DNA from 3 places in the Paenibacillus sp. QJM3NY_38 genome. Region 1 is predicted to be linked to each of the others. Evidence: riboswitches for the same ligand, from Rfam matches in the RefSeq annotation. Region 1 holds a riboswitch; each other region holds the start of a gene.
The links. Region 1 has a riboswitch for thiamine pyrophosphate ahead of AC0VZ8_RS03105 (ABC transporter substrate-binding protein). Riboswitches for the same ligand answer to the same signal wherever they lie in the genome.
Positions count from the first base shown of each region.

Region 2: linked by a shared signal. The riboswitch ahead of AC0VZ8_RS22150 (YkoF family thiamine/hydroxymethylpyrimidine-binding protein) and the one ahead of AC0VZ8_RS03105 (ABC transporter substrate-binding protein) in region 1 are both predicted to bind thiamine pyrophosphate.
Region 3: linked by a shared signal. The riboswitch ahead of tenA (thiaminase II) and the one ahead of AC0VZ8_RS03105 (ABC transporter substrate-binding protein) in region 1 are both predicted to bind thiamine pyrophosphate.

Region 1 covers NZ_CM149665.1:699,971-709,767, reverse strand. The annotation lists gene pgmB (beta-phosphoglucomutase) at 1-141, shown strand, start outside; gene AC0VZ8_RS03130 (glycoside hydrolase family 65 protein) at 232-2,535, shown strand; one part of gene AC0VZ8_RS03125 (IS3 family transposase) at 2,633-3,522, opposite strand; one part of gene AC0VZ8_RS03125 (IS3 family transposase) at 3,522-3,783, opposite strand; gene AC0VZ8_RS03120 (EAL domain-containing protein) at 4,056-5,102, opposite strand; gene AC0VZ8_RS03115 (diguanylate cyclase domain-containing protein) at 5,311-6,846, opposite strand; gene AC0VZ8_RS03110 (VOC family protein) at 7,080-7,463, shown strand; TPP riboswitch at 7,637-7,748, shown strand; gene AC0VZ8_RS03105 (ABC transporter substrate-binding protein) at 7,863-8,894, shown strand; gene AC0VZ8_RS03100 (MTH1187 family thiamine-binding protein) at 8,984-9,277, shown strand; gene AC0VZ8_RS03095 (ABC transporter permease) at 9,274-9,797, shown strand, end outside.
Region 2 covers NZ_CM149665.1:4,809,812-4,819,608, reverse strand. The annotation lists gene AC0VZ8_RS22175 (histidine phosphatase family protein) at 1-262, shown strand, start outside; gene AC0VZ8_RS22170 (methyl-accepting chemotaxis protein) at 462-1,712, opposite strand; gene AC0VZ8_RS22165 (class I SAM-dependent methyltransferase) at 1,898-2,620, opposite strand; gene AC0VZ8_RS22160 (nucleotidyltransferase domain-containing protein) at 2,764-3,462, shown strand; gene AC0VZ8_RS22155 (YjcZ family sporulation protein) at 3,580-3,678, shown strand; gene AC0VZ8_RS22150 (YkoF family thiamine/hydroxymethylpyrimidine-binding protein) at 3,751-4,356, opposite strand; TPP riboswitch at 4,442-4,544, opposite strand; gene AC0VZ8_RS22145 (nitroreductase family protein) at 4,729-5,331, opposite strand; gene AC0VZ8_RS22140 (ABC transporter permease) at 5,873-6,826, shown strand; gene AC0VZ8_RS22135 (iron chelate uptake ABC transporter family permease subunit) at 6,816-7,763, shown strand; gene AC0VZ8_RS22130 (iron ABC transporter ATP-binding protein) at 7,760-8,518, shown strand; gene AC0VZ8_RS22125 (siderophore ABC transporter substrate-binding protein) at 8,717-9,688, shown strand.
Region 3 covers NZ_CM149665.1:1,342,687-1,352,483, reverse strand. The annotation lists gene AC0VZ8_RS05935 (fructose-specific PTS transporter subunit EIIC) at 1-361, opposite strand, end outside; gene AC0VZ8_RS05930 (BglG family transcription antiterminator) at 624-2,576, opposite strand; gene thiE (thiamine phosphate synthase) at 2,826-3,500, opposite strand; gene thiD (bifunctional hydroxymethylpyrimidine kinase/phosphomethylpyrimidine kinase) at 3,497-4,513, opposite strand; gene thiM (hydroxyethylthiazole kinase) at 4,510-5,352, opposite strand; gene tenA (thiaminase II) at 5,408-6,094, opposite strand; TPP riboswitch at 6,235-6,338, opposite strand; gene AC0VZ8_RS05905 (VOC family protein) at 6,601-7,101, shown strand; gene AC0VZ8_RS05900 (ABC transporter substrate-binding protein) at 9,564-9,797, opposite strand, start outside.

The DNA of each region.
Region 1 (9,797 bases):
GATGCAGAGGCCGGCATCGAAGCCGCCATCCGCGCGGGAATGCGGAGCGTCGGCATCGGATCGCCTGAAACCTTGGGGCGCGCCAACATCGTTCTTCCCTCCCTGGAAGGATTTACGGTGGATCGTCTGCTGGAGTTGTAAGCGAATTGCGACACATGCTTACGGCATCCGGTAGTTTCATCCCATATAGATCTGCAACCATTTTTCCTAAAAACAAAGGAGCCGATGATTGTGAAACAATATTTAAAGCTTGATGAATGGTCAATTATTGAGGAGGGCTTTGATCCTCACACGCATGAGATCTCGGAGAGTATCTTCAGTATCGGTAACGGATTTATGGGCCAGCGCGCCAACTTCGAGGAATCCTACAGCGGTTCCTCCCTGCAAGGCAGTTATATGGCCGGCGTGTATTATCCGGATAAAACCCGTGTAGGCTGGTGGAAGAACGGTTATCCCGAATATTTTGCCAAAGTGCTGAACAGCACCAACTGGATTGGCATCGGCATTGAAATCGACGGGACGCCGCTTGATCTGGCCAAATGCACGGTGAAGGATTTTGTGCGCGAGCTGAATATGAAAGAAGGCTTCCTCTCCCGCAGCTTTATCGCCGTCATGGAAAACGGCAAGGAGCTCAAGGTTGAAGCTGTCCGTTTTGTCAGCATTGTTCGCCACGAGATCGGCGCCATTCGATATGCCGTAACTCCGCTTAATTTTGCTGGAGAGCTTACGGTCACGCCTTATCTCGATGGCGATGTGAAGAACAAAGACTCCAACTATGACGAGAAGTTCTGGCTGGAGGTATTCAAGGAAGCTGCGCAAGGCTCGGGCGCATTGACCGTAAAGACCAAGAAACTCGATTTTCATGTGACCTCCGTCATGTCATATAGCATTCTTAAGAACGGCGCGAAGCTGGATCTCCAAGCCGAACTGGTGGAAAAAGAGAAGTATGCGGCCAACCGCGTAAATGTATCTGTGTCCGAAGGTGAAGCCATCACCATCTATAAATATGTAGCCAACGTCACATCCCGCAATCATGGATTCGGCGAATTGGTGGATGCTGCACGTGCTGTGCTGGAGCCGGCGGTCGAAACCGGATTTGAGCTGCTGCTGAAGGAGCAGGCCGATGCGTGGGGCGACAAATGGAAGGAAAGCGATATCGTCATTGAAGGCGATGTGGCGGCCCAGCAAGCGATCCGCTTCAACATCTTCCAGCTGAACCAAACCTACAGCGGCGAAGACGACCGTCTGAACATCGGGCCGAAGGGCTTCACCGGGGAAAAATACGGCGGCAGCACCTACTGGGATACCGAGGCTTATTGCCTGCCGTTCTACCTGAGCACCGCGGACGCCAGCATTTCGCGCAACCTGCTGATCTATCGTTATAAACACCTGGAAAAAGCGAAGGAAAACGCCAAGAAGCTCGGCTTTACCAAAGGCGCCCTCTACCCTATGGTGACGATGAACGGCGAGGAATGCCATAACGAGTGGGAAATTACGTTTGAAGAAATCCACCGTAACGGCGCGATTGCCTATGCCATCTATAACTATGTAAATTATACCGGCGACTTCTCTTACCTCGGCCAATACGGTCTGGAAGTGCTCGTGGAAATTTCCCGCTTCTGGGAAGAGCGCGTGAATTACGTGCCGGCGAAGGATCAGTATATGATGCTGGGCGTTACCGGTCCGAACGAGTACGAGAACAACGTGAACAACAACTGGTACACCAACCGGATTGCCAGTTGGACGATGGAATACACACTCGACGTGCTCGAATATTTGAAAGAAAACGAGAATGCCCGCTATGCCGAGCTTACGGCGAAGCTGGGGCTGCAGGATGTCGAAACGACCAAATGGCAGGATATCATCAGCAAAATGTACTACCCGGTCGATGAGGAGCTCGGCGTATTCCTGCAGCAGGACGGATTCCTCAACAAGGAGCTTGTTCCGGTGAAGGAATTGGACCCTGTCCACTTGCCCCTGAATCAGAACTGGTCCTGGGACCGCATTCTGCGCTCGGTGTACATTAAACAGGCTGACGTGCTGCAAGGATTGTTCTTCCTTGGCGACCAGTACGATTTGGCTACGAAAAAACGCAACTTCGACTTTTATGAACCATTCACGGTGCATGAGTCCTCCCTATCGCCTTGCGTACACTCCATTCTCGCGTGCGAGCTTGGGTACCAGGAGAAGGCGTACGAGATGTACCTCCGTACAGCTCGCCTGGATCTGGACAACTACAACAACGATACCGAGGACGGCTGTCATACAACCAGCATGGCTGGAACCTGGATGTCCGTTGTGCATGGCTTCGGCGGCTTGCGCGTGAAGGACGGCGTATTGCATTTGAATCCATTCATTCCAGGTCACTGGTCTTCCTTCTCCTTCAAGGTGATGTTCCGCGGTTCCCGCCTGAAGGTCAACGTCAAAGGCAAGGAAACCATCATCGTCAACGAAACGGATACGCCGGCTGTCCTGAACGTGAATGGCAAGGAGTACAGCATCGACGGATTTGGACAGGTCCAAGCCGCAAGATAACAGGCATACATCTACAAAAACTACCGAGTTATATAAAAAACAAGAGCCCTGGTGGTCATAGCCCCGTCAAGTAGACAATAAAAAAAGAGAAATTTTATTAAGCGGCGTCTTTCTCCCGAAACTCAATTGGGGAGAGGTCGCCCAGTTTGTTTTGGAAACGTTCCTTGTTGTAAAACAAAATGTACTCCGTGATTTGGCTCCTGGCTTGCTCCAGATTCTGAGGCTTCTCCAAATACAACTTCTCCGTCTTTAAGTGGGAGAAGAACGACTCAATACAAGCATTGTCATAGCAGTTCCCACGCCTGGAATGGCTTCCTGTTAGCTTCTTCTCTTCAAGCAACTGGGCATAGCTTTGTGTTGTATATTGAAACCCTTGGTCCGAATGGAGCAAGGTAGGTCCACATTTCAGTTTCTTCACCGTGTCTGTAACGAGTTTTAAGTCATTTCGTTCGGAGAGTTCCCAGGCCACAATCTCGTTGTTATACAGATCCATCACCACCGAGAGATAAGCAAACTCATGTCCAATCCGGACATACGTAATATCCGTCACCAGCTTCTGCTCAGGAGCCGTAGCCCTAAATTCTCGATTCAAGACATTACGAAACAGGACTGACGGTTTCCGGCCAGCAAAGGGACGCTTCTTGCGAATCACGGAGCGAATATGAAGTTCTCTCATCAAGCGACGCACCTTTTTGTGATTCACCACCAAGCCTTCTTTTCCTAAAGCAGTTCGCATACGTTTGTAACCGAAATAAGGACGAAGCCGATGAATGCCCAAAATGTGTGCTTTCAGATCCGCATCCCGGTCTGCTCGTTTCTCTCTAAGGATAGCGTTCTTTTTCCATTTGTAGTAACCTGCACGTGAAATTTCAGCGATCCTACACAGCCAAACCACGGGAGCCCATTTGCTTATTTCTTGAATGGACTGGCACCGGGCTTCGAAATCCAGCTTCCCTCCCCGTGTAAGTTCGGATTGAGCTTTTTTAGATAATCTACCTGCGCTTTCAGATAAGCATTTTCTTCTTCTGCACTGCTAAAATGCTTCTTCGTCCAGCGTCCCCGGTAATCCTCAAAACTCTCTCCGTTCTGGCTTTTACGTACCCATGTGATAATCTGGCTCTCACTTTTAATTCCAAACTTCTCCATAATCCGGCTGTACGCCCAACCTTCTTCCACTCGCAAACGAACGGCCTCTTTCTTCGTTTCTTCACTATATCGATTAAAAGTTTGACCTTTCTTCGCTGGCATAACAAAAATCCCCTCCGGTATCCAGTGTTTGAGTTCATTGTAACATGTCCTCTTTTTTCACTGTCTACCATCAGGGGATAATACCACTGGAGAACATTCCAGGGCTCTTGTTTTTACAGAAAACGGGCTCCTTCAGGCAGCATTGCTCCTTCTTAAAGGGCCCGTTTTCATCCACGCCAAGCATCTATATTGTCTGAACTCAGCCAAAGGCTGCGACAATCAGATGCAAAGCTCCGCATCCCGATGGCGGGGGGAATTGCCAATTATGTATGTTATGAATAGATCAGTTGAGAATGAGGATCACGCGGAGGGCGTTCGGCTGGCTTCCCAAACAAATACCCCTGCGAGAGCTCGATCCCGATATCTCGGCAAAAATGAAACTCCTCCCGTCTCTCAATGCCTTCAGCCAGCACCATGGCCCCAAAATCATGAGCCTTGTTCGTGATCATTTTGAGTTGCTCCTGCTGCGCGGGATTACGATCGCAATGGTCGATCAGACTCCGGTCGATCTTTACATAATCCGGCTTAAGCTTAATCATCTGCTCCAATGTGGAATAACCTGCACCGACGTCATCCATGGCTACCGAGATTCCATGACTGCGATACACCTCGAAAATCGATTGCAAATGCTCGACATCATCAATCTTCTCGGTTTCCACAACCTCAAATACGAAATCCCTCGGATCCAGATGGAGCCTGTCTATGGTATGAAAGGTGTGGCTTAGACACATCTGCGCATCATATATAGAGGATGGCAGGAAGTTCACGAATCGCTTCACGCCGATAGGAAGCCACTCGGCACTGGTCTCAATGGCACTGGTTCGTGCCGCCCGGTCCAGGAATGCATGCAATCCGGTTTTACGGGCTGTCTCAAACAGCTCATACGGCTGGAACCTGACTCCCCACTCTACCGGACGAAGGAGAAACTCGTAGGCAACGATCTGTTCGGATGAATCCACGATGGGCTGCATAAAGCTCGTAAACTGCTTATGTAAAATGATACTTACCATATCGTAATGCTCCATCTGCAGTTCGAACTTCTGCATAGGGGTCCACGAATGCCGGATTTGCGGAGCTTCTCCGCCGGTAACACAGAAGGACAGCTCTTGACGAATCTTCAGCGGAAGGGGCTGCAGACACTTCATCATGGAGATCAGGTCCGCACGTACCTTGTAGTTTACAGCACAACCCTCATTGTTCTCTTGTACCGCGTAGCCGTTCACTGCCAGCAACTGAATAAGCTCTCCACTTGCAGGCTTCATATGAATGGTCCCCTGGTCCTCAATCGGTTCAAAGGTGCTGCAATTGTCGCAAATCATGTTCGTCCTCCTTGGCAAGCTAGCTCTCACTATGCTTCTTATCGGCATTTTGAATATGATTTCTTTGCATTTTATGGATTTTATATCGAAGTTATGACCTATTTTAAGAGAAATGCGCAAGATTCGTACAATGATTACGCCAAATTCTACAAAAATCGACTTATATTGCTTTTAACAACGTATTGTCAATACGATGGTCATACTTGATCTACTCAACCTTTTGATCCAAAAGCTGCAGCAGCATCGTCCGCTCCACATCAAAATGCCAAGGGGCGTTCCGTTCCTTCGCCGCATACATCGCGGCATCGGCGCGGCCAATCAGCTCCTGATCATTTCTGGCATGATCCGGATAAACTGCAATGCCGATACTCGGCGTGGTTCGGACTTCATGCCCTTCCAATTCGTACGGCTCGCTAAGCATCGTCCAAATCTCCTCCGCCATCCAGATCAGCTCCTGATCCTCACCAGCCGGATGGATCATAACGGTGAATTCGTCTCCTCCTAAACGAGAAACCAAAACTCCCTTGGATTCAAGAGATTGAAGCCGATCTGCAACCTTTCGTATCAACAAATCGCCGGTACGGTGGCCGTATCGGTCATTGACTCGTTTGAAACGATTCATATCCATATACAATAAGCCTACACGGGAACCTGCGCGGTCCGCCTCCTTCAGCGAGCTCGCCAGCCTTGCATTAAAATAACGGCGATTATACAGCCCCGTCAGATCATCACGATGTGCCAGGGCTTCACTCTGCATCAGACTCTCATGCAGTCGGTCAAACAAGCGATCGTTCTCGAACTGGATTAAAATCTGCCTGAACAGAATCAGGATCACGCACAGGGAAAGGCCGGTAAACAGTCCAGTCCACCCTCCAAACCGCTGCGCCATAAGGGCAAACATCCCGCCAAGCACGCTGTAGGGAAGCAGGTACCTTACGATCAGGCTTCCGACTGAACGCGGCTCCCGCTCGCCAACGGATGGTTTACGGGAATTAGGAGCGGACTGCCCACCTGCGAAACTAATGATTAATACCGATATCGTATAGAGTGGATACAGATAGGAACGAACCTCGATACCCATCAGATCAACGAGATAGATGTACAGGACATCTCCGGCAATATAAGCGCTTCCGCCAAGACATAACAGAATGGCCGCCCTTTTCCCTAACAGTCCGGTATTAAAATACAACACCAGCGTAAAAAAAATAAGTACTATTGCGCACAGGGGATACAGCATGTCCACCCAAAGGTTTCCCCATACTGCCTCATGGGCCAGCCCCTGAAGCTCAGGCTTGATGAAATATTCCCACCCTACTGTCATGACGGCTATGCCAACAATCACGATATCCAGCATAAACCGGAGTCCCCGAAACAATCCTTGAACATGCCGGAATAAATAAATGAGAGAACTTGCGAACAAAATGAGTTCAAGTCCCCAGAATAAGTGGGTTAGGATCGGCGAGAAAGCGCTCTCTTTTCCAAACCAAACATAACAAGCGTGAATGATTCGTGCCGCTGCATCCCCCATTAATCCGAGACTCACAATAAGCCAAAATCTGCGAAGATGAACCTCATAACGCCGACTAATCCGCATTAAATAAACGGAGGCGGCTGCAGGAGGAATAATGACTAGAACACGCTGAAGCGATAAAGCCTCAGGCATCCACAGAGCAATCATGATCTGAATGAATGCATATATCATGGCGAGTCGAATCCACAGATGATCTGCTGGAGTTGGACTCATAAGCATTCCTCCTCGGCCAAAAGGTAAGCTGGATCACTTTCATATGTTAGGTCTTTTGAATTAATCTTTCTATTTCTCATGATACTTTTTACCCATCCAAAAGTAAAGATGAGGAAATGAAAGAAAAATCATCTTTATCAGCCCCTGCATGAACACAACTCCCACTTGACGTATAGGGATTATGTGATAACATTTCAGTCATATCTCATATAGATCGGAAAGGGTGTTGAACCATGTCACAGAAACGCTTAGATCATGTCGGTATTGTTGTCCGGGACCTAGAAGCTACAATCGCCTTCTATACATCCGTAGTCGGACTAGAACTAAAGAATCGCCTGACCCATACGAATGGCGTCATCCAGCTGGCGTTCCTCGGGTTTAATGGCAGCAACGAGACGGAAGTCGAGCTTATTCAGGGATACAGCGACACGCTGCCAGCCGAGGGCACCGTTCATCATTTTGCAGTCAGCACGGACAACATTGAAGAGGAATATGCCCGGGTTCAAGGACTTGACGTTCCTCACTTGGACGAGGAAATCGTGACGCTCCCGAATGGTTTCCGTTATTTCTTCGTACATGGTCCCGAAGGGGAATGGATTGAGTTCTTCCAGCGCTAACCTCTACGTAGAAGCCTTATTCAAATACTTTATCTCGTGAAAGGTTCATAGGATCAATTAATGTTTCCCCTTGCATAAGTGTTCTAAGCAAAGACCTGCCCCGTTCGTACCTCTTCGAACTAGACAGGTCTGGTGTGTTAGGACTATAATAGCGGATGTAATGATCGAAACTTCATAAATACCGGGGGAGCTGGGATATGGCCGGCTGAGAGTGTATCCGATATGATACTGACCCTTACACCTGATCTGGGTAATGCCAGCGTAGGAAGCCCATGTTTGCGGCAGCTATTTATTTGCCGTGGTATACACTTACGCCGTCATGCGTCCTGATATCATCAGGGCGTTTTTTTTGTGGAGTTGCGAGGTAATAGAAAGAGAACTTAAAGGAGAGAAGAAACGATGAAGAAGGGAAGATGGATTCCGCTGCTTCTCGCTTGCGTCCTGCTTATGTTCGCGTCCGGATGCGGTACAAGCGAACAGAACAAGAAGACAGGTGCCGAAGGTGAAGGCAGTCAGACTTCCGGGAAACTCCGTGACGTGCAGCTGATGCTCGATTGGTCCGCCAATACGAATCACACCGGCCTGTATGCAGCGAAGGAGCTTGGGTATTATGAGGAAGAAGGGCTTAATGTCCAGATCGTCCAGCCGGGAGCAGGCGGAACGGATACGCTGGTCGCATCCGGAAACGTGCCGTTTGGCATCAGTTATCAGGAAGGCGTAACGCTGGCCAGAACGCAAGGATTGCCGCTCGTTTCCATTGCAGCAATCATTCAGCATAATACGTCCGGCTTTGCCGCCCCCAAGGACAAAGGCATCGTGAAGGCAGGCGATTTTGAAGGAAAATCCTATGGCGGCTGGGGCTCACCTGTGGAGGAAGCCGTCATGAAATCCATCATGGAGATCGATGGCGCCGATGTCAGCAAGGTGAATATGGTCAATATGGGCGATGCCGATTATTTTACGGCCGTCAAACGCGACATTGATTTTGCCTGGATCTTCTATGCTTGGACGGGGATTGAAGCCGAGCTTCGCAATGAGCCGCTTGACATGATTTATGTGAAGGACTACTCCGAGCAGCTTGATTATTACACACCGGTAATCGTGACGAACGAGAAGCTGATCCAGGAGGACCCTGAGCTTATCAAAGCGTTCATGCGGGCGACTTCAAAAGGATACGACTATGCGATTCAACATCCTGAAGATGCGGCAGCTCTGCTTACGAAGGCGGTTCCTGACTTGGATGCCGAACTGGTTCTCGCCAGCCAGAAATGGCTGAGCCCCCGTTATCAGGATGATGCATCCCGCTGGGGCGAGCAGAAAGCCGAAGTATGGTCAGGATATGCCGACTGGATGTTTGAGCGCAAGCTGCTGGAGAAGGAACTTGATGCGGACCGCGCATTCACCAATGATTTTTTACCGGAGCAGCCATAAGGTTATTTCTATTTAAAAAGAAGAGAGACGGCCTTTGCAGCAGGCTGCTCTCTTCCATCAATATAGCTTGCACGAAAGGATGAGTTTACATGGCGAATACACTTTTGAGCATTCAAGTGATACCGAGAACGCCAAACGGGGCCGACAGCATCCCTTATGTAGATGAAGCGATTAAGGTCATTCAGGAATCAGGCGTGAAATACGAGGTTCATGCACTCGAAACGACCATGGAAGGTGAGCTCGCCGAACTGCTCAAAATCGTGGAGCGCATGCATGAAGCGCTGGTGAATGCGGGAAGTCCCAGCATCATATCCCAAGTCAAAATCGCCCATCACCCCAGCGGCATCAGCATGGATAAGCTGACTGAGAAATACCGTCCATGAGAAGCTGGTGGAGTTCGGTTTGGCCGCCCGTTGTGGCGGTCCTCTTCTTTTTGGTGGTATGGCAGGCCGCAGTATCCATATTCGACATTGAACCTTTTATTCTGCCTGCGCCGACGGCCATCGGGCATGAGGCCGTTACCGGAGCTTCCGGTCTCTTCCAGCATACAGCGGCCACCCTGCAATTAACCCTGGTCGGATTTATGATCGGTACGGCGATCGGTCTAGTCATCTCGCTGGCACTGCACATGGTGCCTTTTCTCAAAACCGCTCTTTATCCGCTTCTTATTCTTAGCCAGAATGTGCCGACAATCGCCCTAGCCCCGCTTCTCATGATTTGGTTCGGCTTCGGCATGCTGCCCAAGGTTATCGTGATTACGCTGGTCTGCTTCTTCCCCGTTGCTGTTGCGGCCCTGGACGGACTGGCCCGTACTGACCGAACCATGATGAATTACATGCAGATGGCGGGGGCTACCTCATGGCAAATTTTCAGCAAGCTGGAGCTGCCGCATGCCCTTCCCTC
Region 2 (9,797 bases), 3.2 Mb from region 1:
AACTACCTTCTTCCCTGGAGGGGAATCCAGCAAAAGCGCGCAAAGCCGAGCAGTCCAGGTGCTAAAGGAAATCCTGAATAAACATATCGGAAAGTCTGTCGTGATTGGCACCCACGGCGACATTATGACACTCATGCTGCAGCATTATGATCAACGATTCGATTATCATTTCTGGTTAGGTACAACGCTGCCGGATATTTACCGAGCCGAGTTTGAGGAAGGGCGGCTTGTCAATATCGCGCGGTTATGGAACGAGCCATAGGGCTGGAGTACTTTGCATGATATAAAAGGGGGCTGCCCCCTACGACGGTTTGCTCACTTGACGGACGGTTCGTCATACTCGAAAATGAGTCCAATGAAGAATGGCTGTGCTCAGGATGTTATCCTAGCACAGCCATTTCTTGCATTTCGGCTCGTTGCCGCTTCAAAAGCGCGTATACAATATGTAGAGTGTAGCTAGCTTAAAATTTGAAAATGTTGATCGTTTTTTGCAGCCGGAAAACGGCATTATTCATTGTTTCCGCTTCCTCGGCCATCTTCTGGATCGATGAGATGCCTTCATTCATGGAGGCCGACACCTGCTCCGTTCCAGCGGCGGATTGCTGCGTGATCGCCGATATATTCTGAATCGCGGAAGAAATGCTCTTCGCACTTTCGAGCATGGATTCGCTCTCCTTGGAGAAAGCGGCGATCTGTTCCGAAATATACTGAACACTGTTTACAATCTCCATGAACACCAGCTCAGCCTCACGGATCATTTCGGTTTGCTGCCTGACGACCTCTTCATTAATTTTAATGTTCTGGGTGGCATGTTTCACGTCCGATTCGATGCTCCGTACGAGATTGAATACTTCCCGTGTTGATGACGTGGATTCTTCGGCCAATTTACGCACCTCTTGGGCGACAATCGCAAAGCCGGCGCCGTGCTCGCCTGCTCTTGCCGCTTCAATAGATGCGTTCAAGGATAACAAATTGGTCTGATCGGCAAGTTCCGAGATCGTCTCCGTGATCTGCGTAATTCCTCTGGCACTCCGGGCCAGTGCATCAATGGACTCCGCGACTTTGGCCGTTGCGTCAATATTACGCTGCATTCCTGCAGACTGCTTGGCGACGGAGTCCCTTCCTTGCTCAACCAGTCCCAGCGTTTCGATCGAACGGGTATTCATTTCCTGGGTTGAATGCGTATAGTTGCTGACCTTCTCCTCGATCTCGCCAATGGAATGTGTCATTTCGGCTACGTCTTCCGAAATTTCGTTAGCCCCGACGGCCAGCTCATTGGAAGATAAGGAGACTTGATTCATCACTTGAATGAGCTCCTGGTTTTTAATCGAGATATTGGAGCTTGAGGTCATGACCTGACGCGTAATATCCGAGGTTTCCTGCAATATTTTACGAAGCTTGTCCACCATGCTGTTGAATGTTCTGCTGAGATCGTTCATGCCCCCAACCTCTTCTACCTGGAAGGTGAAGTCGCCTTTCGCGATTTTGGCAGAAACGCTGGAGATTTCCGCAAAGGAGTTGGTAAGCGTTTTCTCAATTAGACGAGAAAGAGGAAAAGTAAGACCGGTTAGTACCACCACGATGACCACGCCAATGATTGCTTTACCCATTAGAATAAATGCAAGCAGCATTGGAACCGCAAACAAAGCGGCAATGAGAAAACAGGCTGTAGTAATTTTTCGTGAGATAGGGAGTCTGTTGAACCATGCCATAAGAATGAGTCCTCCTCAACAACATAGGATATATTTACCATGATTATAGCATCGACGGGCAAAACTAGATAGGACGAATTGACAAAAAGTGTTGGATTAGGTCGAAAGAACTGAAAATGAGGAGGGAAGAGGGGATACGTAGCAAATATACGAATCCCCACTTGATGCACAGATATGAAAAGGTTTTATTTTACTGCCCGGAATAAGGCGGAAGCGAGATAGTCGGTATTATCCAGAATCATGCGGTCATGCTTGAACAGCGTTTCCCAGAGCGCAACATCGAACAGGAGTCCTTTATCGCGCTGTTCAAATGTATCCAGATGACGTGTCTGCTCTTCCTTTAACTGCTCATTGAAGTGGTTGTACTCCAGAATTTCTTCCTGTTTAAACCCGCAAGCCAAGAGGGAGTCCGCCCATTCTTCTCTCATCATCAGATTAGGTATTCCGAAGAATTCGAGCAGTTCCTGAAGCTTTGCTTCCGGCATGGGTTTATCTAGCAGTAATTCTCTGTCCAGCAGGACGCCTCCGCGATCCAGAACGCGGTAATATTCGGGCAGCGATTTCGAAGTATTCGTAAATACGGTAACAGACTCGGCCATGATCAGATCAAATTGGTTGTCCTCGAAAGGCAATGCGCATACATCCGCTTGATGGAACTGCACGTCGATTTCCATCGCTTCGGCTCGTGCTCGTGCTTTTTTGATCATATTTTCGTTCAGATCAATAGCGGTCACTTGATACCCCATCTCCGAAAGATGGCATGCGGTTCTGCCAGTTCCGCACCCCACCTCCAGAATGCGGCTGCCCGGTTGAATGGGATAATTCTTCAGCATTCTGAGGGTTGCCTCGAATCCTCCCGGGTGGGCACTGCCCATGCCTAATTTGGAGAGCATATGAATGTAGTTCATCTCATCTATCCCTTCTTCCTTGTCATCAACATGAGGGTAATCGTTTATTTACCATATGATTCAGGTACGTTTAGGGTTTTAGCTGAATTAGATATTTTGAGCCCTTTTTTCGGGAGGATCAGAGTCATAATGGAGGAAACGTCATGAGGATGGAACCGGTAGAGGCAGCGGAACGCGTCATTCAACACGATTATCCCGACTGTTTGCTAGCCGTGCTTGGCGGCAGCGCGAGCAGAGGCGAATATAATGAACAATCCGATTTGGACATTATGGTCCTTGAACGAGGGGGTTATGATTTCAGCAGGAGGACGATAGAGGCGCATGGGTGGATCGCGGAAATCTTTATATTGTCTTTATCCTCCTATCGCGAATATTTTGACGAGGGAGTGATCGCGGCGAATCCGTCATTTCAGCGGATGATCGCAGAAGGGACGGTGCTGCGCCTGCTGCCCGAGGGGGAAGAGGTGCGGGCGGAAGCCCAAAGCGATTTGGATTACGGACCTCTGCCCCTGTCGATAACCGATATTAACGATTACCGTTATGTGCTAACCGAGTACATGCTGGACTTGAAGAGTCCCCGAAGCGATGGCGAAAAATGGTTTACGGTGCACAAAATAGCTGCGATTCTCTGTGATTTTGTACTTAGGGTGAACCGGGAGTGGACGGGTGAAGGGAAAACGCTGTTCCGCCTGTTTAACCGCTTTGACACAATCTTAGGAGAGCGATTGGAAGCAGCGCTCGCGGCGATGTATCGCCAAGATGATCCTTCTGTTCTAATGGCATTTACCGAGGAAATGCTCCGTCCGTACGGAGGGAAACTTCTCATCGGTTATGAGGAATAAAATATCGTTGCCAATAGATAAAGAGAGGTACATTAGCCGTGACGCTAGCAAGGCGCGGGAAATACTATAATAGTGTGATTACATCACGTCATACTTTAAATCCAGGAGGGGATCTTCATGAGCGGAGTATATGGCGGCGGTGAATATGGCAATTCAGTAGGAATTATTTTGGTTCTCTTTATCCTGCTCGTAATCATCTTGAGTGCTTGGGTTTAAACCGTCAAGATTCTTGGCAGTAGTGACAGAAAAGCCCGGCGCATGCCGGGCTTTTGTCTGCCTCAATCGAACTCAATTCGATGCGGCTTTGACCGATGGGCTGTGGGCAGACACAACCGCTGTCATGACCAGATGACTGCTGTCGGATTGGATCGCATGCAAAAACGCCTCTTCAAGTGACCCGAACACCCGGGATAAGGACCCGTCCAACCGGCTGGCGTAATGAACGCCTCCGGCGAATGTACCGGCTGCCTTCGCACGATTTACCTCAGCGTAGATGACCTCCATATAGTTATCCGTACCCATGGGGTAAAGAGCGAATTGGCAGGCAGTCTCCATATCCGCATGTTCTCCGATGTCGTTGTTTAAGCGGGTCGAATCCTCAGTCATATATACATCGGCGTCCGTATCTCCGGGGCAGCCGATGGAATAAGTGCCATTAAAAACAGTGTGCACGCCACTAGCCGCAGCATAGGCGAATATCGCCCTTGTAACATCAAAGACATGCTCTGCACGTCCACGAATACAAGTGCTCACATCGTCTGTCTGAATCCACACCTTCCCCGTATCCACAGATTGCAGCGCGCCCAGGATGACCTCCACAAACCGGTCTGTCATGGGAAATACCGAAAACCGGCATCCCACGATCCGGCTGGTTCCGCAAACAAGCTCATTCATTGTCATTTCCTCCTCATTATATAAGTCCACGCCAAAAAAACCGCACCCCGTGAAGAAGGTGCAGTTATGCCTACGAAAGGAAATAAACATAAATGCTACACTTCCCCACGCTAGTATGACCTAGATCGGGTGATAAGGGTTAACGGCAGCCCGCCGTCTCTCAGCACATGGCACCCCTAGTACAGCCAACATCTTATGTAGTTGGTTAACCACAAGATTTGCCCCGGAACTTCATGTTATCGGTAGAAGTTCGAGGGTTCTTACCTGTGTAATTGTATCGTTTTGCCATCGGTTTTTCAATCTTTGCCCATTATAAAAACCGCCTGTCCCAGTTGCAGGAACTTAGGGAGGCGGCTTTTTTCATCTGTTTGATTAGTTATATACTTTCACGCGATCTTCAAGCGGTGCAAATTCTTTTTCGCCTGGTTCAGCAACCGGCTTACCGAAAGGCATTTGAGCAATCAGCTTCCAGCTTTCCGGGATGTTCCATTCGGCTTTTACTTTTTCGTCGATCAGCGGGTTGTAGTGCTGCAGGGATGCGCCCAGACCTTCTGCTTCAAGGGATGTCCATACTACAAATTGCAGCATGCCGTTGGATTGGTTGGACCATACCGGGAAGTTGTCGGCATAAGCGGCAAAGTTTTGTTGCAGCCCGGCAATGACGTTGTTGTCCTCGAAGAACAGTACCGTACCGTAACCAGCGCGGAATGAAGCCATTTTGTCGGCAGTGGATTTGAATGCTTCTTCATCACCAACAACTTCCTTCAGAATGCCTTCCGTCATGTCCCACAGTTTATCATGCTGTTCGCCAAGCAATACAACGACGCGTGCACTTTGGGAGTTGAAAGAAGACGGAGTATACTTAACCGCTTCGTTTACGATTTCCTGAATACGCTCGTCCGAGATAACGGATTCTTTGCTAATCCCGTAATAAGAACGGCGATTTTTGAGTGCAGCTGAAAAATCTTTAGACATTGAAAAAAAACCTCCTGGTGTAATCGAATTTGCATACGCCTGATTAGAAGATGTCCCTTACTACAAGCAAATATGCATTTTACGTTATTAGCCATAAATTCAATTATTATTCTACATTAACTTACGTTTAGTTAGAAATAATAATTCTGTTAGGATATTAATATAACTTAGAGGAATTGTCAACGACTTTTAATATCTAATATAATTTTTCTTATCCATTTAATAGGGATTGAAACAGTATCGTTTTTAGAGAAGTCTCATTATTGCAGATGCTGCATTAAAGGGGATTTAACCAAAGTGTGGTTCTGCCCTGAGGATAATAGCTATGTCTCCACCTAACTTCATATTATGAACAATTCATGAACAAAATATACTTGTATGAACAATTTAATTGATTTTGATTCTCAATTATACTTGTCGAGCCAGAATGAGGATGATATAATGCATATCAGAACGCAATTGATAATCAATCTCAATGAGAATGATGACGAAAATTGCACGATCCCAGGTATTTAGAGACATACGCATAGAAGGAAGAGCCATGAAGATTAGATACTTATTTGCAGCCGTTGTGGTACTCTCGATAATCTCATTATTTATTGGAGTTAAAGATATCTCGCCACTGCAATTGTTCTCGATGACGGAACAACAACAGCATATTATGCTTGTCAGCCGGATTCCTAGGCTTGTCAGTCTCATCTTGGCGGGTGTCAGCATGAGCATCTGCGGATTGATCATGCAGCAGCTCAGCCGCAACAAGTTCGTATCGCCCACCACGGCAGGTACGATGGACTCTGCCAGACTGGGGATATTGGTCGCCATGCTTGTCTTCACGACAAGCGGACCGCTTATCAAAATGCTTGTGGCATTTGTATTCGCTCTGGCAGGAACCTTTATCTTCATGAAGATACTGGATCGGATTAAGTTCAAGGATGCGATCTTCATCCCGCTCGTAGGGCTGATGTTCGGTAATATCGTCAGTTCGATCGCCACCTTCTTTGCATACAAATATGATCTTATTCAGAATATGTCCGCATGGCTCCAGGGTGATTTTTCCATGATCATGAAGGGCCAGTATGAAATGCTCTATCTTAGTATCCCGCTTGTGATTCTGGCGTATCTGTTCGCCAACAAGTTTACGGTGGCCGGAATGGGAGAGGAGTTTGCTACCAACCTGGGCCTTCACTACCGGAGAGTTGTGAATCTGGGACTGGTCATCGTGGCGCTGGTTACGGCTTCCGTCGTGCTGACGGTCGGCGTGATTCCGTTTCTTGGTCTGATCATACCTAATATTGTTAGTTTGTACTTAGGAGACCATTTGAAAAAAAGCCTTTCGCATACCGCGCTGCTGGGGGCCGGGTTCGTACTGTTCTGTGACATCCTGGGCCGGATCATTATTTATCCCTATGAAATTCCGATTAGTCTAACCGTGGGCGTACTCGGAAGCGGTATATTCATTTTCTTACTGATGAGGAGAAAGGCTTATGACTTATAAAGCCAAACTCGGCCTGTTGGCCGCAGCGGCAATCATCCTGGTGGCAGTCTTTCTGTTCATTGATCTTGGCGGCAATTGGGATTACGCGCTTCCGAGGAGAATCAAGAAGGTGCTTGCCATTATTCTGACCGGCGGGGCGATTGCTCTGTCTACCACGGTGTTTCAAACGGTCACGAATAACCGGATACTGACGCCTAGCGTTATGGGATTAGATTCCTTATATATACTGATCCAGACCACCGTCATCTTTGTTTTCGGATCCTTCACGCTGTACAAACTGGGCAGCAACGTTAACTTTCTGATCAACGTGGGCGCGATGATCCTATTTGCCGGAGTCTTATATAAGATTCTGTTTAAAAGGGAAGGGAATAACATTTACTTCCTGCTGCTGATCGGCATGATCTTCGGAACCCTGTTCTCCAGCATGTCTTCCTTTATGGAAGTGCTGATTGACCCGAACGAGTTCCAGTTTGTAGCCGACAAAATGTTTGCCAGCTTTAACAATGTGAAGACCGAGCTTCTGGTCCTTTCCGTCATTGTCGTAGCGCTGACCTTGCTGTACTTTGCCCGATTTGCCAAGTACCTGAACGTGCTGGCACTAGGTCGTGAGCAGGCGATCAACCTCGGCGTGAATTATGATTATGTAGTGAAGCGGCTTCTGATTGTGGTTGCCGTTCTGATCTCGGTGGCTACCGCTTTGGTTGGTCCGATTACATTCCTTGGGCTCCTGGTGGTCAATGTTGCCTACGAAGTGATGAAGACATACAGGCATTCATATTTAATAGCAGCATCCATACTGATTAGCATTATTGCACTGGTCGGCGGTCAATTGGTTGTAGAGCGGGTGTTCACGTTCTCTACAACGCTCAGCGTCATTATCAACTTCATCGGCGGTGTCTACTTCATATACCTGCTACTAAAGGAGAGTAAAGCATGATCCAGGTTACGAACGTATCGAAAGTCTATGGCGGCAAAAAAGTCGTTGATAATGTGTCCGTTACGATCCCGAAAGGTCAAATCACTTCCTTTATCGGTCCGAACGGTGCCGGCAAAAGTACGTTGCTGTCCATGATTAGCAGATTAACAGGCAAGGACAGCGGACAAATTACGGTGGACGGTAAAGAGGTTAGCCAATGGAAGAGCGGCGATCTGGCGAAGAAGGTTTCGATTCTGAAACAATCCAACCACATCAGCCTCCGTCTGACGGTGCGTGAGCTTGTATCCTTTGGTCGTTTTCCTTACTCTCAGGGCAGATTGAACGCGGAAGACGAGAAATACGTAGATGAGGCTATCTCTTATATGGAGCTTGGGGATATGCAGCATAAATATCTTCATCAGCTCAGCGGCGGCCAGACCCAGCGTGCTTACATAGCGATGGTCATCGCCCAGAATACAGAGTATATCCTGCTGGATGAGCCACTGAACAATCTGGACATGAAACACTCCGTACAGATTATGAAGATTCTCAGAAAGCTTGTCGCTGATCTGAACAAGACAATTGTCATCGTTATTCATGACATCAATTTCGCTTCGTTCTATTCGGATTACATCGTGGCATTGAAGGATGGAGCCATTGAAAGCGAAGGGAAGACCGAGAATATCATTCAGAGCAATGTGCTTCGCGGAATCTATGACATGGACATTGAGATCGAAGAGATTAATGACAATCGGGTGTGCGTATACTACGGCTAAGCGACATGATATGAGAGAGTGGAGGATAAGGATTCTGAAGATAACAGCACGGAATCCTTATCCAATACAAGGACAGGGCTGCCTTGGATTTAGGACGGCATGGTTTAATCTGTTCGGATTGAATTACATATTCAACCATAAATTCAAATATATGTTGAATAATAGAAGCTTGTAAATATAAAAAATGGGGTGTAAATAATGAAAAAATGGTTGGCTTTATTTATGGTAGCAATGTTCACGCTTGTGCTCGCAGCTTGTGGTCAAGATGATAAAACAAGCGGCACGGGTGGAGGAGATGCAGCTGGAGATCCACCGGCTGCCACTGAAGAAATCACGATTACCCATCAACTGGGTGAAACGCCTGTTAAGAAGAATCCTTCCCGCGTCGTTGTTTTCGATTTTGGTATTCTGGACTCTGTCGACAAATTGGGTATTGAGGTTTTAGGTGTTCCACAAGCCAATATCCCGTCCTACCTGTCCAAATTCGAAGACAAGAAATACGAGAATGTGGGTAGCCTGAAAGAGCCTGATTTTGAGAAAATCAACAGCATTAACCCGGATCTGATCATCATTTCCGGCAGACAGCAAGATGCGTATGAGGAGCTCAGCAAAATTGCTCCAACTATCTTCCTGGGTGTTGATACAAGCAAATACATGGAATCCTTTAAAGCAAACATGAACACGCTGGGTCAAATCTTTGGTAAAGAAGCAGAAGTTGAAAAAGAGCTTGCTACGATCGACGAGAACATCAAAGCATTGAATGAGAAAGCTACAGCAACCGGCAAGAAAGCATTGATCATCTTGGCTAACGAAGGCAAAATCAGTGCATACGGACCGGGTTCCCGCTTCGGCATTCTGCATGACGTGTTCGGTTTCGGAGCTGTAGATCCTAACATCGAAGTCAGCACACATGGTAAAGACATATCGAATGAGTACATCGTTGAGATGAACCCGGATTATCTCTTTGTTGTCGACCGCGGTGCAGCGGTTGCCACGGGCGAAGGAGCTTCAGGTGCTAAAGCGGTTGTTGAGAACGAGCTTGTGAATACAACGAACGCGGCAAAAGAGGGTAACATCGTTTACTTGAACCCGGATTTCTGGTATCTTTCCGGCGGCGGCCTGACGTCCGTATCTGAAATGATCACGGAAGTAGACGCAGCTATTAAATAAGTTTAGCGAATTGTTATGAATATAGGAAACACTGGAGCTTTCGTATAAAGCTTCAGTGTTTTATTTTTTTGCATTAGGGTAAGTGGGTAACGGATAATAAGAAGGACGG
Region 3 (9,797 bases), 640 kb from region 1:
GTTTGTTCTCTCCTGTCATATCTTCAGCAGCAGACTTGGACTGTGCTTGATAGACGGGCACATCCCCTTTCATCATCCGTTGGATCAGCTCTTCTGGACGACGGATACCATCCTGCACACCAACGACAAGCAGTTTTTTACCCACAAACCGGTCCTTCACCACCGTCTTATCCGCCGCGATAATAATGCCATCGGCTTCGTGGATATCCTGCTCCGTGAATTGGTTCTCCACGCCAATGGAGCCTTGGGTCTCCACTTTCATCTCAACGCCAAGCTTCGCGCCTGCCTTCTGCAGATTCTCAGCGGCCATATACGTATGTGCAATTCCGTTAGGACATGAAGTAATCGCTAATATTTTCATGTTCGTCATTCTCCTTTGCTGTCATGTTCCCGCTTACATTTATAGTGTACACGCTGAAAACGCTGTTATCGGATGAACTTTTTACCGGAACTTCCGGAAAAACAGGTTTATTTCGCAATAAAATATCCCACATAGCGGAGCCTATGCTGCGATGTTTTCTAAATACTTTGTAAGTACCCCGAAAAATGTAAAAAACAGGACGTATACCGCCCTGCTTCATCTTCACAGTTTCTAATACTAATCACGGTTTCTAATGCTAATGTTACCCTTTCAACGCACTCAGCAATCGCATCACATCCGTCTCCTTAGTCAACGCACTGACTAAAGCCGGCTGCTCACTGATCAGCGACAATTCTCTGAACAGCTGCCGCATCTCTTTCCGCTCATCATGTTTAACCGCAAGCAAGAACACAAGCTCTACCTTCTCGGTTCCCCAGGGAATCGGCTGCTTCAAAGTCACAACAACGATGCAGGACTGTTTAACCCGCTCCGAGCTGCCATGAGGGATGGCAATGCCACCCCCAATCGTCGTAGCAGACATATGCTCACGATCCAGCACACTTTCCGTATACCCTGCCTCGACATACCCTTTGTCCTCCAGCATTTGCGCAAACTTGGCGATTAACTGTTCTGGACGCTTTACCTCCTGCTGAGGAAAGACCAGAAAAGGAGTTGTATATTTCAAAAAGACCGACTCCTCAGCCGTCCTGCTGTCCGGCTCATCGATCCGCCGGATTGCTTGCTCCAGCTTCCGCTCGTCACTGGCCTCGAGCAGAGGGGAGACGAGGATATGTGGTGATTTTAGCTCGGGTAGATCAACGGTCGTAATGACAAGATCCACCTCATGAGCAGCCAGATAATCCTGCACTTCCGCTCTCGACATCGTTGCCTCCACATGCACGGACGGGAATCTCCGTTCCACCTTCGCGAGAAGCAATTGGGACATCCCAACGCCCATATGACACACAATAATGACCTTCTGAGGGTGGCTCTCATTCTGGTGAAGCCGTTCCACAGACGCCTGAAAGTGCAGTGTCAAATATGCGGCTTCCTCTTCGGGAAAGTACAGATGGAGCGCTCCCCCTACCTCTTCCAGTGCCATGATGACCCGATCGAACATATAGGGATACATCTTTTTGATCTCAGCCAGCATCGGATTGGACACAGCCAGCCCATAATGAAGACGGTTCATGGTCGTGTACAAATGCACTTTCAACCCGTTCAATAATACCTGGTCCTTGGAAAAAGGGATCATATTCAGCTCCGACATCCGCCGAATCAGTTGTTCAACCAATTGGGGCAGAAGGGGGTGGCTGTCTGCCAGATCGGTCCGCCCAGCGCCTCCGTCCTCTTGCGTGTATCGGAACTTCCCTCCAAGCAGGTGCAGGGTTAGATAAGCGGTTTCTTCCTTGGAAAAAGGTACAGCGAACAGCTTTTGCAGCTGCTTCAAAAAGCCTATCGCCCATTCAAATTCCGCTTTGTTCTCCAAAAAGGCCATGTCCTGCTCGGAGAGCGAAATCGGCTGTCCCAGCTTGGTCCGTTTGACCATGAGCAGAATATGCAGCATCAGGCTTTCAAAGGTTTCATCGGTGAAGCGGAGCTGATGCTGCTTTTGCAACGCCTTCAATTCATTGTATACGGTTGCAATCTCATGCGGTTCATACTGATTACGCATCATCTGTCCCGTCAACTCCGGACGGTTGATCAATTGGTTCAACCGCGCCAGCGCCATCCGTTTGTTCTTCTCCGTGCCCTCAATCATGAAACCTACACGCTGTTTCGTCATTAAGCTCAGATCAAAGCTGCGCAGCCAGTCCTCAATCTTTTCCATATCCCGACGGATAATTGCCTTGTTCACATAAAACGGTGAAGCCAGGTTCTGCAGGGTTACGGGCTTCGCGTTCATCAAGAGCCGATAGGCCAGGTGCAGCACCCTTTCCTCATCGGTTTCATTCTCGGTGGTACTCTCGTTGGAATACAAGCGGTGGAATAAATTAGCCTGATCCGCTTCTCCGATCTCCAGATATACGCCAAGTCCCGGCCTTTTCACCAGATGGCCACTGGAGTGCTGAACTATATGTTCTTCAATCACCTTCAGATCGTTTCGGATCGTCTTCTCCGAGCACTCGGTCTGATCCGCCAGATCCTGAACGAGCCACAGCCGGTTCGGTTCCATTAACAAATTACGAAAAATCTCTTTTTGCCTATTATTCATTCCGATCTCCTATTCAACTTATTTGGAGAGCTCACTCATCGTGGAGCAGGTACATTGTCCTACGTATATCATATCCGGGTCGCTATGGCAATCTGATCTGGTATGAAACGCGAGAATGGACCCAAAGAATGGCATGTTGAGGGATAAGCTGAACATATACAGTAATTTAAAATCTGACGTAAACAAAAAAAGAGTGCCGAAGAAATTCGACACTCTTTTTCATGATCCTTATCATGATCCTCTTACATTTTAAAAAATTCGTTCGGTTGCACAGCGTATCTTTCCTATAAAAGCCTCCACAGCCTCTCGCGCCGACTCCGCTCCCGTCACGGCGGATATCACGGCGACGCCATCCGCACCCGCCCCAATCACTTCCTCCACGCGCTCCACGGTAATCCCGCCAATCCCAACGATCGGCAGATGGATGCCAGCTTCGCGCATTTCTCGAAGAATCGCCGGGCCTTGCGCAGCCTTGGCATCATCCTTCGAGCGGGTCGGATAGATCGGCCCGATGCCAAGATAATCGGCACCGTGGAGAATGGCGCGCCTGGCTTCCTCAACAGAATGGGCCGAGACGCCCAGAATCCGATTGCCGATCCGTTCACGTACCGAAGCCGCAGATTCATCGTCCTGGCCGATGTGCACGCCGTCGGCGTTCAGCTTCAGTGCCAGTTCCACATCATCATTGACGATGAAGGGCACGCCTGCTTGGCGGCACTCGGCCTGGATACGGCGGGCCAGCCGAATCATCGGCTCGCCAACAAGTGCGCCCTGTCCCTTCTCGCGGAACTGGACCATGGTCGTGCCGCCAGCCAATGCATCCTGCACGACCCGGCTTGGCTCGACGATGCAATTCACGCTCCCAAGTACGAGGTACATCCGTAGATGCTGCCTCATCATCTCGGGTGTCACTCTGCCCGTCATCGCAGCACCTCCTGATGGCGGCGACGATATGCCCAATGATTTGTTGGGCCGTGTCCCTGTCCCAGGTTTAAGCCGTCCTCAATGGCCGCCTGGATGAATGTACGCCCGTTCTGAATGGCATCGAATGCGCTTAAGCCTTGGGCCAGGCCTGCGGTAATCGCGGCAGAGAAAGTGCAGCCGGTACCGTGCGTATGAACGGTACGAATTCTTTGTCCATATAATTCTGTAAAGGCGATACCATCGTATACGAGGTCCATGACTGGAGGACTGTCGGGATTACCGAATCTGTCATCATTCTTGATCATGGGGGAGCGTCCCTCATTAAACTCCCCGTTATCGCTGGCGGTTCTTGTTTGGCCATACGTACTTTCGGACTGAGACAACTCTTCCTGCTGCGTACCCGCCGCCTTAGCTGATCCCCTGTCTCTTTCGTGATCCGCAACTTCACCGCTGCCGGGCATTCCCTCGTCATGACCGCCTTTGATCACAACGATCCTGGGCCCCAGATCCCGGATGCGCCTCGCCGCTTCCTTCCGATCTTCTTTCGTGCGGATACGCATCCCCGCCAATACTTCTGCCTCCGGTATATTTGGGGTGACAATTAACGCCAGCGGCAGCAAATCCTCTTTTAAAGCCTGCACCGCTTCGCTTTGCAGCAGCTCCGCTCCGCCCTTGGCGATCATCACGGGATCCACAACGACCTTCTCCCAGCCGAATGCCCGAATCCGGTCAGCAGCCAGGCGAATGATCTCGGCATTGAACAGCATGCCTGTCTTCAATGCATCGACTCCGAGGTCCGAGCCAACCACTTCAATCTGCTCAGCAGCTGCTTCGGGAGGCAGCGGATAAACGCCTTGAACCCCCAATGTATTCTGAACCGTGATCGCCGTAATCGCTGACATGCCGTATACCCCAAGCTCCTGGAAGGTTTTCAGATCGGCTTGAATGCCGGCACCGCCGCCGCTGTCAGACCCCGCAATCGTCAGTGCCCGAGGAACGTGAGACTTGCTCATCGTGCGCCACCTGCAGCGGACGCTTCCGCTTCCCGGACAGCGGCATAGCCCTCCAGCGAGCCTGGATGAAGCTTTGCCAGCTCATCCAGGAAAGCAATCTGGAAGCTTCCCGGTCCCTGGTCCGCGGTTCGCTCTGCAGCTCTCGCCGCCGCGGCCCCGTAGAAGGCCAGGCCCGCCGTACCGGCAAGCAGCAGGTTTGCTTCTACTGCGGCAAAGGCACCCAGCACCGAGGTCAGCAGGCACCCTGCCCCGGTCACCTTCGTGAGCAGAACATCCCCGCCGGTAATGATACGTACCTCGTTTCCATCGGTAATCACGTCCTCTTCACCGGTAATGGCCACGATCGTGCCTAATTCGCGCGCAGCCCGCACAGCCAGTTCGGCATGATCACTGCCGGTGCTGTTGCCAGCGTCTACGCCTTTGATCTCGCGGGCCTCTCCGGCAAGGTGAGCGACTTCAGCCGCATTCCCGCGCACGAGCGATACCTTCACTTCGTTTAGGATCCGCAGCGCCGACTCCGTTCGAAAACGGGTCGCACCCGCACCGACCGGGTCCAGCAGGACCGGTACGCCGTGTGCGTTCGCCGATTGTCCGGCTATGATCATCGCATCCATAAGCTCGCGGTTCAGCGTGCCGATGTTCAATACGAGCGCGCCCGCGATGGCGGCCATATCCGCCACTTCCTCCGGCGCGTAAGCCATGACCGGCGACGCGCCCAGCGCATACAAGCCGTTAGCCGTAAAATTCGTAACCACCACGTTCGTCATGTTGTGAACGAGGGGGCTCGTCTGCCGCACCTTTGTTAAAAGCGCCGAAACCTCTTTTTCCCATGTATGCATATGAATCAGCCTCTCTTCGCTATATTGGAATTTATGAGCTTGTAGACTTCGTTCTTTACAGCACGGCAGCCTCCAACGGCACCGGCCATTCCTCCTGCTTATAAGCCATATCCCAAAACATATACTCCAGCTGGCAGCTCAGCATAAAATGCTCCTTCATCCGTTCTCGCTCGGCTGCCGTCGCACGCTCCGCCCATTCATCGACACGGCTGCAGAACTTGGCTGTCGCGTCTTCCCCCCGGTTGCCGTAGAAATAAATCCAATCGTAGAACGGATGGGATTCATCCGGCTTCACTTCATCCAGCAGCTTACGGCCAATCTCCAGGTAGGTCCACGGGCAAGGCAGCAGTACGGCCATAATCTCGCCCAAACTGCCCTCATGCGCCACCGTGAGCATATGACGGATATAGTGATGCGCGGACGGAGCCAGCGGATAGCCTTGAAGCTCTTCGTAGGTCACCCCGGCGGCTGCACAAAAATTCTGATGCGGATGCACCTCGCTATGCAGGATGAATGAAATCTGTTCATTAAAGGTCGCGATCTCTTCCCGGCTGGTCGATTTAGATATGGCGATGCCGTAAATTCGCATGTAGGCATTCAAATACTCAAAATCCTGCTTCACATAGTGGATCAGTTGTTTCCGCTCCAGTTTCCCCTCGGCAATACCTTTTACAAAGGGATGGTCGAAGATTGCTTGAAAAATGCCTCCCGCCTGCTGACGGAGCTCTTGCGTAAAACTCATTTTTGTCCCCACCTCCAACATTATTGAAGAGCAGGAAGTCCATAAGACACGACTTTCCAGGCAACGCTAAAAAGCCGCCCCGAAAACTGGAGCGGCTTCGTCAACAAGCCCGAGTGCGCCAAAAACGCACCAAGACCTTATATACGAAGGCTCCACTTTCCTACGCTAGTACGAACTAGATCAGGTTCAAAGGGTCCAAGATACGCTCTTGTCTCAGCCGCTAACGGCTCCCCTAGTGGACTTCCTATTCTTTTGTCTAATACTGTACATAGGTTTGTAGATGCTGTCAAACGTTAACGGTTCGCGGACAGAACCCCATGTGCGAAATCTTCCGTGATCGGTGGATCATGATGTTGTACGGTGGCAGAGGTCTTTCGCGAATAAAAAACGCCGGCTACCCGACACTTGTTTCAGAAACACTGACGCTGGGTTGTCATGTATTCCCCAACATAATGAGTACATAAACGTTATTCAAATAAATGAAGTTTAAAGGAGCGAGCTTATTTATGACGAACCCATCAAAAGCGGTTAAACCCATTCCGGATGGCTACACCTCCGTGACACCATGGATTATCTCAAGAAACTCCGCAGCGCTGATTGAATTCCTGGAGCAGGCTTTTCAAGCCGAAGAGTTAGCCCGCGTCTATGTTGGCGATAGTGTCATCGGCCATGCCGAGGTGCGAATCGGAGATTCCGTAGTGATGATGTTTGATGCAAAGCCGGAATGGCCGGATAGCCCGGCGTACCTCCGCTTATATGTTGAGGATTGCGATGCTGCTTACCAGCAAGCGCTCGCCGCAGGAGCCGTCTCGGTGACGGAGCCAACGAGTTTGTTCTTCGGCGACCGGGTGGGACGGGTACGGGACCCGTTCGGCAACTTATGGTGGATTCAGACGCGAATGGAGGACCTGACGCCCGAGGAGATGGAACGACGCGCCCAGGACCCGGATTACATGAAGGCAATGACCTATGTGGCCGGAGCGGAAATCGTGGTGAAGATTTCGTAACAAGGTGAAGTGAAGCAAAAGCGTTATTTCAGGGAGAACATCATGGGTGGTTCGGTTCCAAGGGGTATGCTTGGATGGCTGTCGATTATAATCGATGTAGGGACCGGGTAACTCAGAGTAGCTATGGTTTAGAGGTAGAAACCGAGGGAACACAGAGTATGTAGCTGAGGCTACTGCTGGGCATGGTGCTACCTGCTACTATTGGTGCGACTGCTGGGATTGATGCTACTGCTGGGATTGGAGTTACTGCTGGGCTTGGTGCGACTGCTGGGATTGAGGCTACTGCTGGGGCTTGGTGCGACTGCTGGGATTGAGGCTACTGCTGGGATTGGTGCGACTGCTTGAGGCTACTGCTGGGCTTGATGCGACTGCTGGGATTGAGGCTACTGCTGGGCTTGGTGCGACTGCTGTCTTGGTGCTACTGCTGGGCTTGATGCGACTCCTGGGATTGAGGCTACTGCTGGGCTTGGTGCGACTGCTGTCTTGTTGCTACTGCTGTGATTGGTGCTATTACTGATCTTGATGCGGCTACTAGTCTTAATGCGACTTGCTCGAGGCAAACGGACTTAGGATCCGTTATTTAGCCAAATGGGTGTTATTTTCGAGTGAAAGCGGACAACAGATACGTTATTCATAGAATATGATGGCAAATAGGCACCTTATTGAGGTAATAAGAGATCCTGTGTCCGCTAGATTTAAGAATTGGGACCGAATTAGGCAAATAAAGGAACTGGTGTCCGTTAACAGGTGGCCTTGGTGCTAACTGCTGGGATTGAGGCACTGCTGGGCTTGGTGCTATTACTGATCTTGATGCGGCTACTAGTCTTAGTGCGACTTGCTCGAGGCAAACGGACTTAGGATACGTTATTTAGCCAAATGGGTGTTATTTTCGAGTGAAAGCGGACAACAGATACGTTATTCATAGAATATGATGGCAAATAGGCACCTTATTGAGGTAATAAGAGATCCTGTGTCCGCTAGATTTAAGAATTGGGACCGAATTAGGCAAATAAAGGAACTGGTGTCCGTTAACAGGTGGCCTTGGTGCTAACTACAGGTGTTGAGGCTACTATTTGTATTGGTGCTACTACTGATCTTGGTACTACTGCTGGGATTGGTGTTACTGCTGGGATTGGTGTTACTGCTGATCTTGAGCTACTGCTGGTATTGGTACTACAGCAGTGATTGATGCTACTGCTCGAGGGCAAGCGGACTGAGGATACGTTATTTAGCTGAAAAGGCGTAATTTTCGAGAGCTAACGGACACCAGATACGTTATTTCTAGAGCTACTATTTGTATTGGTGCTACTACTGATCTTGGTACTACTGCTGGGATTGGTGTTACTGCTGATCTTGGGCTACTGCTGGTATTGGTACTACAGCAGTGATTGATGCTACTGCTCGAGGGCAAGCGGACTGAGGATACGTTATTTAGCTGAAAAGGCGTAATTTTCGAGAGCTAACGGACACCAGATACGTTATTTCTAGAATATGATGGCAAATAGGCACCTTTTTGCGGTAATAAGGGATCCTGTGTCCGTTAGATTTAGGAATTGGAGGCGAATCAGGCAAATAAGGGAACTGGTGTCCGTTAACAGGTGGCCTTGGTGCTAACAGGTATTGAGGCTACTTCTAGGCTTCTGCTGGTCTTAGTGCTACTACTGATCTTGGTGCTACCTGCTATTATTGGAGCTACTCCTGGTATTGCTGGTATTGTTGCTACTGCTGGTATTGGAGCTACTGCTGGGCTTGGTGCGACTTGCTCAAGGCAAGCGGACTGAGGATACGTTATTTAGCTGAAAAGGCGTAATTTTCGAACGCTAACGGACACCAGATACGTTATTTCTAGAATATGAAGGCAAATAGGCACCTTTTTGAGGTAATAAGGGATCCTGTGTCCGTTAGTTTTAAGAATTGGAGGCCAATCAGGCAAATAAGGGAACTGGTGTCCGTTAACAGAGAGCCTTGTTACTAACTGTTGGATTGATGCTACTACTGATCTTGGTGAGACTACTGATCTTGGTGCGACTAACTGGTCTTAGTGCAACTGCTGGAATTGGTGCTACTTGCTACTACTGGGCTTGGTGCTACTGTTGGGCTTGGTGCTTTGGTGCTACTGCCGATTGCCGACGTGGTGCTACTGCCTACACGCGATACTGCCTACGCGCGATGCTGACCACGCTGCGATGCGACGATGTTGGCTATGCTGTGATTGCCGACGTAGTGGTACTGCCTACACGCGATACTACCTACGTGCGTCGCTAGCGTCGCTGCGTTGCTGCCGACGCAGCGATACTGCCTACGCGGCGATACTGCCTACGCGGCGATACTATCCACGCTGCGATGCAAAAAAAGGAGGCATCCCTCAAGATCTAAGATCTTTTGGAATGCCTCCTTTTTTGCTTTTTCCTAGCATCATCCGCTATACGACAATACTAGTCTGCTGCATTCGTCTTCATTCATTACTGAATGCCGTAAAACTCCTGAAGCTGGTCAATCATCAGATTCGCTGCCAGGATGCCGCCTGCTGTATTCCAGATGGCATCGTCCACTTTGTGGGTTTGACCGTTCTTAACGACGTTCAGGTTTTTCCACAGCGGATCGTTGATCCATTCCTGCTCGGTTTGGTTGGCTCCGCCATCCCCGGTTTCATAAGTGAAGTAGAACAGTCTGTCGGCTTCCACCTCAGGTAAACG